Regions from separate parts of the Rhodococcus sp. 7Tela_A2 genome, predicted to be linked through region 1. Evidence: riboswitches for the same ligand, from Rfam matches in the RefSeq annotation. Region 1 holds a riboswitch; the other holds the start of a gene.
The links. A riboswitch is a leader RNA that binds a small molecule or an ion and turns the genes downstream of it on or off. The one in region 1 is predicted to bind cobalamin.
Positions count from the first base shown of each region.

Region 2: it holds a riboswitch for cobalamin, as region 1 does, so the genes downstream of both, TVH25_RS20355 (ABC transporter substrate-binding protein) here and TVH25_RS02515 (ABC transporter substrate-binding protein) in region 1, are expected to answer to the same signal.

Region 1 covers NZ_JAXION010000007.1:2,450-10,665, forward strand. Annotated here, with positions in the region: gene cobU (bifunctional adenosylcobinamide kinase/adenosylcobinamide-phosphate guanylyltransferase) at 1-1,014, opposite strand, end outside; gene TVH25_RS02505 (ABC transporter ATP-binding protein) at 1,014-1,826, opposite strand; gene TVH25_RS02510 (FecCD family ABC transporter permease) at 1,826-2,785, opposite strand; gene TVH25_RS02515 (ABC transporter substrate-binding protein) at 2,848-3,741, opposite strand; cobalamin riboswitch at 3,830-3,979, opposite strand; gene TVH25_RS02520 (O-succinylhomoserine sulfhydrylase) at 4,008-5,231, opposite strand; gene TVH25_RS02525 (rhodanese-like domain-containing protein) at 5,228-5,638, opposite strand; gene TVH25_RS02530 (hypothetical protein) at 5,687-6,121, opposite strand; gene TVH25_RS02535 (FAD-dependent oxidoreductase) at 6,412-7,809, shown strand; gene TVH25_RS02540 (alkene reductase) at 7,981-8,216, shown strand, end outside.
Region 2 covers NZ_JAXION010000172.1:132-5,810, forward strand. Annotated here, with positions in the region: partial or broken gene TVH25_RS20345 (ABC transporter ATP-binding protein) at 1-605, opposite strand, end outside; gene TVH25_RS20350 (FecCD family ABC transporter permease) at 602-1,642, opposite strand; gene TVH25_RS20355 (ABC transporter substrate-binding protein) at 1,651-2,736, opposite strand; cobalamin riboswitch at 2,750-2,940, opposite strand; gene cobF (precorrin-6A synthase (deacetylating)) at 2,988-3,791, opposite strand; partial or broken gene cobN (cobaltochelatase subunit CobN) at 3,788-5,679, opposite strand, start outside.

The sequences.
Region 1 (8,216 bases):
CACATCGGATGTCTCCACCGTCGACCACGATTCGGGCCGCCGCTCGCGATGCAGGGCAACCCGTTGCGCCCATTCCTCGTCGCCTGCGCGGGTCCCGCCGGTCGCGACGTAGGTGACGGCGGCGTGCGAAGCGAACAGTTCTTCCGCGTGCCGTGACTTTCCGGAGCGCACGCCCCCGAGCACCAGGGTCCGGTGCGGCGGCGCGGTGGCGTCCCCCACGCGCACCTCCTCGCCGTCGATACCGGGCCTGGCCCCATACTCCCGCAACCGCTCGCGCAGGGCGGTGATCGGCGGGTTGTGGTGGCCGAGGTGCACCGCCACCACGTCCGTCGCGTCGGTCACGGCATCGCACCTGCGCAGAGCCGCGACGGTGTCCCGGAATTCGGGCAGTCCGTGGTGCCCTTGCCCCAACTCCGATCGGTCACCGAATGTTTCTTCGAGGAACACGGCATCGAACCGCGCACCGCGCACCGCGTCGAACCAGCCGTCCGGGAGCGGGCCGGTGTCGCACGCCCACAGGATGCGGGAACCGTCCGGACCGGTGACGTCGTAGAGCACCGCATCACCGTCGCGGAACACGTGATGTCGTGCGGGAAGAACCCGCACCGCATACCCGCCGACGGTGAGCGCGTCGCCCGCCCGGACCGGTACGAAGCGCACCGGATCGTCCGGGCCCGCCCACTGCCGGCACGTGTCGACCGCGTCCGCCGGTCCCACGACCTCGAGCACGTGACCCGCATCGACCCACGAGCGGAACAACAGTGCCTGCGGCCCGAGGTGGTCGGTGTGCGCGTGGGTGAGCAGGATGTGACGCACACCCGCCAAGGTCCTGCCGAAACGTACTGCGGCGCGGGGAGCTTCGGGTCCGCAGTCGAGCATGAGCACGTCGTCGATGAGCGCGGCCGTTTGGCCGCGGATCTCACCGCGGCGTGCGGCATCCGTGCAGGACTCGCAGGCACAGAAAGGATTCGGCCAGCCGTCCGCGGCACCGGTGCCCAGCAGCAGTACGTCCATCATGCGTCCTTCCACGGATCACGAAGCGGGAGAACGGCGCGGCCGGCCGGACGGTCGAGGACCTCGACCCGCGCCCCGTAGACCTGGCCGATCCGGTCGACCGTGAGCACCTCGGCGGGCGGCCCGTCGGCGACGACCCGGCCGCGGTCGAGAAGGACGAGCCTGTCACCGTACTGCGCCGCCGAGGTCAGATCGTGCATGGCTGCGATCACCGTCAGCTCGCCTTCGGTGCGCATGGAGTCCACGAGTTCGAGTACCTGCTGTTGGTGCCCGATGTCGAGCGCGCTGGTGGGTTCGTCGAGCAGCAGCACCTGTGGTTCCTGTGCCAGTGCGCGAGCGAGGACCACGCGCTGGAGTTCACCCCCGGACAGATCCGTCGCGAATCGGCGTGTGAACGGCTCGAGTTCGAGGCGCTCGATGACCCGGTCCACCACCGCGCGGTCGTGTCCCGTTTCCGAGCCGAACCGTGCGATGTGCGGTGTGCGGCCGAGCCGGACGAGTTCTTCGACGGTGACACCCTCGGGAACCACGGGGCGCTGGGGCATCAGCGCGACCGCGCGCGCCGTTGCGCGCCGGCCGCCCCGGCCGGGCGTCACGGACGCCACCCGCACGTGCCCCGTCGAGGGAACGAGTCCCGCGAGAACGTGCAACAACGTGGTCTTACCGGACCCGTTGGGTCCGACGAGCGACACCCACGCGCCCGTCGCCACGGTGAGATCGACGTCGTGGAGCACGTCCACGCCGCCGCGTGCAGCCCCGACACCGCGGCACGTGACGGCGGTGGACGCGAGCGATTCGAGATCGGCGGGCATCATGCACCTCGGCTTCGTCTGAGTACGACGAGGAAGAACGGCGCACCGATCGCGGCGGTGACCACGCCGATGGGCAGTTCCGACGGCGACATGACGCTGCGGGCGAGCACATCGGCGAGGACGAGGAACGTCGCCCCGACCATCAATGACAACGGCAGCAGCATGCGGTGACCGGGGCCGACGAGCAACCGGACCGCGTGCGGCACCACGATGCCGACGAACCCGATCAGTCCGCTCGCCGACACCACGGCGGCGGTGCCGAGTGTCGCCACGCAGACCAACAACAGCCGGACACGAGCCGGATGGATCCCGAGGCTGGCGGCCTCGACGTCGCCGACCGCCATGACGTCGAGGGTGCGCCGGTGCAGCGCGATGACGGCGACCGCGACCACCACGTACGGCAGGACGACGACGACATCGGACCACCCGTCGGTGGACAACCGCCCGAGCATCCAGGAGTACACCTGACGCAAGGTGTCGTCGTGCAGTTGCATGAAGAACGTCTGGATGGCATTCGCGAACGCCGCGACCGCCACGCCCGCGAGGATGATGACGACTTCGGAACGCACCCCGCCGACCGAGCGGCCGAGGGCATACGTCGCACCGACCGCCAGCAGGCCGCCGGCGAACGCTGCGATCGGAACCCCGGCAAACCCTGCGGCGCCTCCGACCACGATCGCGAGTGTCGCGCCGAGGCCCGCCCCGCTCGACACCCCGAGCAGGTAGGGGTCGGCCAGGGGATTGCGGAAGACGCCCTGGTACGCCGCTCCGGCGACGGCGAGCATGGCTCCGACGAGAACCCCCAGCACCACGCGCGGCATGCGGATGTTCCAGAGGATCGCCTGTTGCCGCGTCGAGAGCCCGGAATCGACGTCGACGAACGGCAACCGGTCGGCGATGTCGAGAAGGACCGCCTGTGGCGTGAGTCCCGCCGGACCGACGAGGATGCTCACCAGCATGGCGGCGAGGAGAACGACCGCCGCGCCACCCAGCACGAGGGCGCGACGACGCGGGGTCGTGATCAAGACGCGGGCTGGGCCGCTGGGATCCCGGTGACGATCCGGGCGACATCCCGCATCAAGTCCACGACGCGCGGCCCCCAGCGGCTGGCGATGTCCTCGTCGAGGACGTAGACGTGCCCGTCACGGACCGCCGTGAGCTCGCCCCATCCTGCTCGCTCCGCCACATTCTCGGGCGTGACGCCGCAGCACTGGCCGTCGGCGAGGAAGACGATGTCGGGGTTCTCTTCGAGGATGAACTCGGCCGACAGTTGCGGATACCCGTTGCCGCCGGTCGCGATCGAGGTGAGACCGAGCATGGAAAAGATCTCGCCGATGTAGGTGTCGTCTGTGACGGAGTAGTAGGTGTTGTCGAGTTCGTGGTAATAGCGAAGCGGGACTTGACGTTCGGGCAGTCCGGCGAGGATCTCGTCGACCTCGCTCCTCATCTGCGCGACCAGTTCGGCCGCGTCTGCGACGTGCCCGGTGGCCGCACCGACCTGCTCGAGCTGGGCGTAGGTGTCGTCGAGGGTGAGCGCCGCGGGCAGAATCAGGGTCTCGACGCCGGCCTGCTCGAGTCCGGCGACGAGATCCGCGGTGTCCGCGTTGGCGACCACCAGATCGGGTTCGTAACCGAGGATCGCCTCGACGTTCGGGGTGTACCCGGACAGATCGGTGACCGGTACGCCGGCCGGATGGTCGGATTGGTCGTCGACGGCGATCACCTGGTCGCCGGCGCCGACGGCGTACAGCATTTCGGTGCTGACGGGACTCAGGGACACGATCGCCTGGGGACTTCCGGCTCCGGCGGTGTCGTGGTTGTCATGGTTGGCGGCGTCGTCGGCGCCGCACGCCGTGGCCAGCAGAGCGCACGCGGTGATTCCGGCAGCGAGCAGCCGGTGGGATACGAGGGGCACAGCCATCCTCCGTAACTCGGAGGACGAAAACAGTACGGCTGCAACATCGTCAGTTGCGGCACGAGACCGTCCTTCGTCCGAGGACCAGTACGTGCCCGCTGCGCCGGCTGACCTGGCTTCCCCGGCACGATCGCCGGAGTTCACAGTTGCGGGGACAGCGCCGGATTTTCACCGGCTTCACCGTAACGCTGCGGGTGCCCTGCCCGACTGGCAGAGAACCCGCAGCGTAACCCACAGCGTTTCCGGGCCGGAAGAGTGCTCTCGGGTCAGGAGAGCGCCTGCTCGAGGTCTTCGAGCAGATCCTCGGGGTCTTCGAGTCCCACCGAGAGGCGCACGACCCCGTCGGACAGGCCGATCGCGGCGCGCCCCTCCGGGCCCATCGCCCGGTGGGTGGTGGTCGCGGGGTGGGTGATGAGGGACTTGGAATCGCCGAGGTTGTTCGAGATGTCCACGATGCGCAGCTTGTTGAGCAGCTCGAACGCGCGCTTCTTGCCTTCGCCCTCGGGAGCGTCGAGCTCGAACGTGAGGATCGTGCCACCGCCACTCATCTGCGACCGCGCGAGGTCGTGCTGCGGATGCGACTCCAGGTACGGGTACTTGACCCAGCGCACCTTGTCCTGCGTCTCGAGGAACTGGCCCAGGCGCAGCGCCGAATCGACCGCGGCGCGCACCCGGACCGGCATCGTTTCCAGACCTTTGAGCAGCGTCCACGCATTGAACGGGCTCAGCGCCGGACCGGTGTGACGAATGAGCTTCTGCACGGGTCCGTCGATGTAGTCCGCGGGTCCGAGGATGGCACCGCCGAGCACTCTGCCCTGGCCGTCGATGTGCTTGGTGCCCGAGTAGACCACGATGTCGGCACCGAGATCGATGCTGCGTTGCAGGAGAGGAGTGGCGAATACGTTGTCCAGCACCACTTTTGCCCCGGCAGCGTGCGCCATCTCGGAGACGGCCCGCACGTCGACGAGGGTCTGCATCGGGTTCGAGGGAGTCTCGAAGAACACCGCGGTCGTGGGGACGGACAATGCCTGTTCCCACTGATCGAGGTCTTCGCCGTCGACGAACACCGTCTCCACACCCCATCGGGGCAGGATCTCGTTGCACACGACGAAGCAGGATCCGAAAAGGCTGCGGGCGGCGACGAGCCGATCCCCCTTGCCCAGAAGAGCCGCGAGTGCGGTGAAAACCGCGGACATACCCGACGCCGTGGCGTAGGCGCCTTCGGCACCGTCGAGCAGTCGTAGCCGCTCCTCGAACATCTTCACAGTCGGGTTGCCGTACCGCGAGTACACGAAGTGGTCGACCTCGCCGGTGAACGCCGCTTCGGCGGCCTCCGCCGATTCGTACACGAATCCGGAGTTGAGGTAGAGCGCCTCGGACGTCTCCTCGAACCCGGAACGCAGGGTGCCACCCCGCACGCCCAGCGTGGCAGGACGCACGTTGTCGGGAAGCCGGCGCTCGAATGCGCCGCCCTTGGGGATGGAGCTCACGATTGCCTCCACGGCAGGCCCACTGCCCGCCAGCCCTGAGCTCCGCGATGCCCGTCGGCGTCGAGCGCTCCCTCGAATCCGTCGAGGATGTTGTACGCGGGGGTCACGCCCGCCGCGGTAGCCGCCTCGGCGGCACCTATCGAGCGTTGCCCCGAGCGACACAGGAATATCACCGGACCGCCGGAGACGCCGGCTTTCGCCAGGTCGTCCACGAACGTTCGGTTCGGGGCACCGTCGGGATAGCGAACCCATTCGACGAAGACGGTTCGGCGGCCGATGGGCGAGGTCTCGGGGACCCCGACGTACTTCCACTCGGCGTCGGTACGAACATCGACGAGCACGGCATCCGGGTTTTCCCGCAGGAGCTCCCAAGCTTCCTGCGGCGTTATATCACCTGCGTAGCTCACCACGACATGTTTTCACAGGTCACGGCGTGGCGCGCAAGCGGGAGGCTGTCAGAACTCGCAGACCCGCCACACCGAGTCGACCTGGACGACCTGCCAGGTCTCGATCCGGGACTCACCGTCGACGGTCGCGCGGACGTCGACCGTCGCGCGGTCACCTTCCACGGCGACGTCCTGGGTCGCCTGCAACTCCACAGTGCCCTCGACGTCGGAGAGCGGCGCCTCCGCCTCCGGCAGCTCTTCGCAGCGCAGACGCGCGAGAATGTCCCGGTCGTTCTCGTTGTGAGCCCTGACGTAGTCCGCCACCGTGCGATTGATCCGTTCGTCCACGCTCAGCTCGTCCTGCGCGGGCGAGAGCAGTTGCGCACCCATCACGGCCAGAATGAGCAGCACGACAACCAGCAGTGCCCCCATGAACGGCCAGGGTGTACCGCTGGCGGGTTCGTCGGCCGAGGGATCGGGATCGGGTGCTTGACGCTGTGCCATATGGGCGATCCTATCCCCGACCAGGTCGGAGCCGGTCACGGCGCATTTGCCGAATAAACCCTCTCGAGGTAGGAATTGTGACGTGGCCACTACTCAGCTCGTTCGACGCCTCGCCGTCGACCTGTGTCGCATGAGTGCCCACATGTGTTGTCGCTGAAGCGATTCTCTCGACGGTTCTCTCATTCTTCTCACACCGTCCTTCCCCGCGCCCTGCGCCCCGCCCGCTGAGGGCAGCCTTAATTTAAGCTGGGTATGTCCGTCCGCTCACCGAAGAGGTAGTTGATCCCCTGATGACCGATCAGACTCGTCCCCTTCGCGTCGCGATCGTCGGTGCCGGTCCCGCCGGTATCTACGCCGCCGATGCGCTCATGAAGTCCGACACCGCGCAGGATCCGGGAGTCAGCATCGACCTGTTCGAACGGATGCCTGCACCGTTCGGTCTGATCCGCTACGGAGTCGCGCCGGACCACCCGCGCATCAAGGGCATCGTCACGGCCCTGCACAAGGTGCTCGACAAGCCGAACATCCGGCTTCTCGGCAACCTCGACTACGGGACCGACTTCACGCTCGACGACCTGAACCGCTTCTACGACGCGGTGATCTTCTCGACCGGTGCCAACGCCGACCGCGCGCTGAACATCCCCGGCATCGACCTCGACGGCAGTTACGGCGCCGCCGACTTCGTGTCCTGGTACGACGGCCATCCGGACGTGCCGCGCGAGTGGCCGCTCGAGGCCGAGAAGGTCGCCGTCCTCGGCGTCGGAAACGTCGCGCTCGACGTTGCGCGTGTGCTCGCCAAGACGGGCGACGAACTGCTGCCGACCGAGATCCCGCCGAACGTCTACGAGGGCCTCAAGAACAACAAGGCCGTCGAGGTGCACGTCTTCGGGCGTCGCGGTCCGGCCCAGGCCAAGTTCACGCCCCTCGAACTGCGCGAACTCGATCACTCCCCGACCATCGAAGTGATCGTGGACCCGGAGGACATCGACTACGACCAGGGCTCCGAGCAGGCGCGCCGCGCGTCCAAGCAGGTCGACATGGTCGCCAACACGCTGCAGGACTGGGCGATCCGCGACGTGGGCAACCGTCCGCACAAGTTGTTCCTCCACTTCTTCGAGTCTCCGCACGAGATCCTCGGGGAGGACGGCAAGGTCGTGGGCCTGCGTACCGAGCGCACCGAACTCGACGGCACCGGCAACGTTCGCGGGACCGGCAAGTACCGCGATTGGGACGTCCAGGCCGTCTACCGCGCCGTCGGTTACCTGTCGCAGAACATCGCTCAGCTGCCGTTCGACGAGCAGGCGGGCACCGTGCCCAACGAAGCCGGTCGCGTCCTCGGCGACGAGTCCGTCGAGGGCCCGGAGCGGTTCATGCCGCACACCTACGTCACCGGCTGGATCAAGCGCGGCCCCGTCGGCCTGATCGGCCACACGAAGGGCGACGCGAACGAGACGGTCGCGAACCTGCTCGAGGATCGCTCGGCGGGCCGCCTGAACTCTCCCGAGGAGCCGTCCGAGGATGCCGTCGTGCAGTTCCTCGAAGGCAAGCAGCTGCCGTACACCACGTGGCAGGGCTGGTACCGGCTCGATGCGCACGAGCGCAGCCTCGGCGAAGCCGAAGGCCGTGAGCGCGTCAAGGTCGTCGAACGCGAGGACATGTTCCGCGCGTCGGAGCCGCACAAGGCCTGATCACCGGCCCATCTCCGCCCCGGGGGCGGCCCCCGTCTCTGCGCTGTCCTGCGGGGATGCGCACACGGAGCGACGGGACGACACCGAGGGGACCTCGGGTCCCGCGGTGACACTTTTCATAGCGGGCACCACATCGGGAATCCCGGCCCCGGAGATCCTGTTGCGCCACGAATGGATCTGTTCACACCAGTCACACTCGGCGACCTCGAACTCGGCAACCGCATCGTCATGGCTCCCCTGACCCGTCTGCGCGGCGGACCGGACGGGATTCCCGGCGACCTGATCGCCGAGCACTATCGGCAGCGGGCCGGCGTCGGCCTGATCATCGCCGAGGGAACCTACGTCAACTTCGAGTCGCAGGCGTTCGTCGGACAGCCGGGAATCGCCACCGACGAGCAGGCCGAGGG
Region 2 (5,679 bases), on a different contig from region 1:
GCGAGGTTGAGATCGTGCAGTGCGACGTAACTGGTCACCGGCAATGCCACCACCCGTTCCAGGATGTCGAGCTGATGCTGGACGTCGAGGTGATTGGTCGGTTCGTCGAGCAGGAGTTCCTGCGGATCCTGGGCGAGCGCCCGCGCGATCTGGGCGCGCTGGCGTTCTCCGCCCGACATGGCCCGCCACAGGCGGTCGGCGTGCTCGGACATACCGGTGGCCACGAGCGCCCGTTCTATCGCGGCGTCGCCTCCGTCGTCGCGGCCGAAGACGTCCGCGTGTGGAACTCGGCCCAGCCGAACCACATCCCGGACCCTGATGTCGACCTCGGTGTGCGAGTGCTGTCCCACCATCGCGACCCGCCTGGCCAGGACGCGGCGGCCGAGCGACCGGATGTCGGCACCATCGAGCGTCACAGTGCCCGCGTCCGGACGGTCGACGCCGGCAAGCAGACGCAGGAGTGACGACTTGCCGGAACCGTTGGGGCCGAGCAGCCCGATTGTCTCGCCGGGCCGCGGGTCGATCGTCACGTCGTCGACTACGAGGTTGCCGCCCCGGCTCCACCTCAGCGATGTTGCCGCCAGTGTCTCTGTTTTCCTCGTCACTGCGTGCTCCTCATACGGAAGAGAATCAGGGCGAAGGCGGGCACACCGATCAGCGCTGTCACCACACCGACCGGTACTTCCTGCGGCGCGAACACCGTGCGCGCCACCGCGTCGACCCACACCATGAACACCGCACCCACCACTGCTGCGACCGGCACGAGACGACTGTGCCTGGGGCCGACCAGGAATCGGGCGGCATGCGGAAGTACCAGACCCACGAATCCGATGGCACCTGCCGCACTGACCAGCACCGCGGTGATGAGTGCCGTCACCACCAGGAACATCAGGCGGGTGCGTCCCACCGCGATTCCGAGCGTCGCGGCGGTGGACGATCCGAAGGTGAAGGCATCGAGCGCGGACGCCTTCAGCAGACACACCGCAACCCCCAGTGCGCACACCCCGCCACACAGGATCACGTCGCTCCAGGTTGCGCCCGCGAGCGAGCCGAGCAGCCAGAACAGCACACCACGGGTGCGTTCCGCGTCGGCCGACGAGATGACGATGAAAGAGGTGAGCGCCGAGAACAATTGCGTACCCGCGACACCGGCGAGGACCACACGGGAGGTTCCGCCGCCCGCGCCCGTCGCAAGCAGCAGCACCAGCCCGAACGACACCAGCGCGCCGAGAAAGGCACCACCGGACAACGAGATCGCACCGCCTCCGATGCCGAGGACCGCGATCATCACGGCGCCGGTGGAGGCACCGGACGAGATACCCAGCACGAACGGGTCGGCGAGCGGATTTCGCAGCAGCGACTGCATGATCACGCCGCACACGGCCAGGCCGGCCCCGCACACCGCCGCGAGCAACGTTCGAGGTAGCCGCAGTTCCCAGACGATGCCCTCCCGGATTGCACTCACCGTCGACCCACTCATACCCAGCTTGTCGAAGATCACCGAATAGACGTCCCCGACAGAGAGATTCGCGGGCCCTATGGTGACGGTGACGGCGATCGACAGAGCAAGCGCCACCACTCCCACGGTGATCACAGCGACAACCGGGACCCGGTCGCCCCTGACGGGCAACCGGGTCTTCATCTCGGCCGTCACCGGTTGCCGAGGTTCCATTCCCGCACTGCGGCGGCGACCTTCTCGATCCCGTCGACCGTGCGGATGGACGGGTTCATGTCGGCGCCGTTGACCACGATGTAACGCTTGTTCTGCACCGCGGACAGTCGCTGTGTGACCGGATTCGACTCGAGGAACGCGATCTTGCTGTCGAGGGCGTCACCGTCGATGCTGCGGCGACTCAGATCCCCGAGCACCAGTGCGGTCGGGTCCCGGTCCAGGACCGACTCCCAGCTGACCTGCGGCCACTCGTTGGTCGTGTCGTCGAAGACGTTCTTCGCCCCGACGGAGTTCGTGATGATGCCCGACGAGCCACAGCAGCCCGCCACATAGGGCGTGTTGATATCGGCGAACCAGAACGCCAGCGAGACCTCCGACGCATCGACCTCACCAGCAGCGTTCTCGTATCGCTGCTCGAGTTCCGCGACGAACTCCTCGCCGCGATCCCGCACGTCGAAAATAGCTGCGAGCTCGCGGATCTCCTTGTAGACGGAGTCCATCGTGAGCGGTTCGGTGCGGTTGCCGTCGGCGTTGACACTCTCGTCGTTCTTGCCTTCACAATCGGTGGGCGACAGGTACGACGGCACCCCGAGCCGGTCGAACTGATCCCGGTCCGCGACACCGCCCTCGCCCAGCGTGCCGCCGAACGATGCCGACACGAAGTCGGGTTCGGTCTCGAGGACCACTTCGAACGACGGTTTGTTGTCGGCGAGACGCGGGACGGTCTCGTTCGCGGCTGCGAGGTTGTCGCGCACCGGGTCCGTCCACGTCGCGGTGCCGACCATCCGATCGGCGAGTCCGAGCGACAGCAGGATCTCCGTGGAGCCCTGGTTGAGCGAGACGGCCCGCTGCGGGGGCGCATCGATTGTGACGGAATAACCGCAATTGTCGATCGTCAGTGGGTAGTTCGTCGCGGACGACGAGACGTCGACGTCCTGTTCGGCGGCTCGCTCGGTGTCGTTCGTCGAACAGCCTGCGACCGCGAGGGTCGCGGCGAAGACTGCGATGCCTGTGCGCAGCAGCGTGTGCCGCCCCTGTCGGGCGGTGAATATCGAGTTGTTCATGTCCATCCTCGTGGTGTCACTTCGGTCCGCGCAGGTGTCCTGGCTCCCGGATCGACGCTCTCCCCCGGCCTTCCAACCGTGATGGGTCGTGGCCGTACGAGTGGGGGATAGCTCCTCGGTGACAGTTGCGGGACAGCCCCGGATTCGCACCGGTGTTCCCTACGTCGTCTCGAAGCGTACAAGACCATCGCGAACATGGATATAGCGGCGGGTCGGCGGAGAGGTTCACATCAGGAGGGACGGTGGTGGATTCACGCCCTGGACCGATGTGGTGAACGGTGACCGGCGGCGCGGCGAAGCAGATACGTATCCATTACCCAGCCTCGCGCGACTTTGGCCCGCGCCCGCGCCTTCTCGATCTCGGGAAGTACGTCGGAGAGGCGTCCGGCCACGAGTTCTTCGTCGGTCGTTCCCAGCTGTGCGCCCCACCAGATATCCCACGCACCTGGTAGTTCCGAGCACGCGAGCTGCCCATCGAGCATGACCACGATGTTCTCCGCTCCTCCGGCCACCTCCTCGGCGAGCCGCCGGCCCGTCGTGATGGTGATGGGGCCTCCGATCACGTTGAGCACCAGCCTGTGCCGTGCCGCGAGCACCTGCACACTGCTGACTCCCGGGATCACGTCGTAGTCGATGTCGAGGAGTCCACGACTGCGAATACGTTCGACGACACGGATAGTGCTGTCGTACAGACTCGGATCTCCCCACACGAGGAGCCCGACGGTCTCGCCGTCGAGAACCTGTTCGGCGAGCGCGATCTCGTAGGCTTCGGCGCGTGCGGCGTGCCAGTCGCGCACCTCGGCGCCGTATGCCTCGGGTGTCCGGTCGCGCGGCGGATCGGGCACCGCGATCACGCGATAGTCCCGCGTGCTGTGACGGCGGCAGATCTCCTGCCGCACAGCGACGAGATCACCTGTACCCGCACGTCCGGCTTCGGCCTCCTTGTCGGCGACAAGGAACACGTCGACGCTGTTCAACGCGTGTACGGCGGTCACCGTCAGGTCGTCGGGCCCACCCGGGCCGATACCGATGAGCCGCAGCCGCCGGACGGTCACCCGCGGTCCTCGAGGTCACCTTCTGCGTCGAGGTACGCCTGCTGCAGCGCCTGCATCGTGTCGGGATCCGGCTCGGCCCACAGACCACGGTCGGCGGCCTCGGTGAGTCGCTCGACGATCCCGCGCAACGCCCACGGGTTCGCCTCGCGGAGGAATTGCTGATTCTCGGGATCGAGAGCGTATGTCTGCGCGAGGGTTTCGTACATCCAGTCCTGCACGACACCGGCCGTGGCGTCGTACCCGAAGAGGTAGTCGACGGTCGCGGCGAGTTCGAAGGCGCCCTTGTAACCGTGGCGGCGCATCGCCGTGATCCAGCGCGGATTGACCACGCGGGCACGGAACACTCTCGCGGTATCCTCGGCGAGCGACCGGGTGCGCACCGCGTCGGGGGTCGTGGAGTCTCCGATGTAAGCCTTCGGGTCGTTGCCGGTGAGTGCGCGTACCGTCGCGACCATGCCCCCGTGATACTGGAAGTAGTCGTCGGAGTCGGCGATGTCGTGTTCGCGGGTGTCGGTGTTCTTCGCCGCCACCGCGATACGTCGATAGTTGGCGCGCATGTCCTCGGCGGCGGGTACGCCGTGCAGGCCGCGACCGTAGGCGAAGCCACCCCACGCGGTATACACCTCGGCGAGATCCGCATCGGTGCGCCAGTTCCCGGAGTCGATGAGTTGCAGGATCCCCGCACCGTACGACCCGGGCTTGGAACCGAAGATCCGCCGCACCGCGCGGTCGGCGTCGCCGTGCTCGGCTTCGTCCCGTTCGGCGTGGGCGCGTATGTAGTTCATCTCGAGAGGTTCGTCGAGTGCGGCGACCATGCGGATCGCGTCGTCGAGCATTCCGATGACGTGCGGGAACGCATCGCGGAAGAACCCGGAGATCCGGACGGTGACGTCGATGCGTGGCCGGCCGAGCTCTTCGAGCCCGACCACGATCAACTCCCGGACACGCCGGGACTCGGGGTCCCATTCGGGACGCACACCGATCAGCGCGAGGACTTCGGCGATGTCGTCGCCGGCGGTCCGCATCGCCGAGGTCCCCCACACCGACAGTCCTACCGACTGCGGGTACTCACCGGTGTCCGCGACATACCTGTCGACCAGGGCATTCGCGAGTGCCACGCCGGTGTCGTAGGCGAGTCGGCTCGGGACCGCCTTGGGATCGACGGTGTAGAAGTTGCGGCCGGTGGGCAGCACGTTGACCAGGCCCCGCAGCGGCGATCCGGAGGGCCCGGCGGGGATGTAGCCGCCGCCGAGAGCATGTAGCACCGCATCGAGTTCGTCGGTGGTCCGCGCCAGGCGCGGCACCACTTGCTCAGCAGCGAATTCCAGCACTCGTGCGACCTCGTCGTCGGCGCGACCGAGTACGGATTCGACTGTGGCTGCGCCAGATCCGCAAGTCCAGCTGCGGTCTTCCATTGCTCGGACAAGCGCACGGGCCTGGGACTCGACCGCGTCGACCTCGGTGAGCGGCCCGTCGGGCTTCAAACCCAATGCGGTGCGAAGCCCGGGCACCGCGTGTGATTTCCCTCCCCACACCTGGGCTGCGCGCAGGATGGACAGCACCAGGTTCACGCGCGCGTCCCCCTCGGGGGCGCCACCGAGCACATGCAGGCCGTCGCGGATCTGCGCGTCCTTCACCTCGCACAGCCAGCCGTCGACGTGCAGGAGGAAGTCGTCGAACTCTGCGTCGTGCGGGCGATCGTCGAGGCCCAGGTCGTGGTCGAGTTTCGCGGCCTGGATCAGCGTCCAGATCTGTGCGCGGATCGCGGGCAGCTTCGCCGGGTCCATCGCCGCGATGTTGGAGTACTCGTCGAGCAGCTGCTCCAAACGCGCGATGTCACCGTAGGATTCGGCGCGGGCCATCGGTGGGATCAAGTGGTCCACGATGG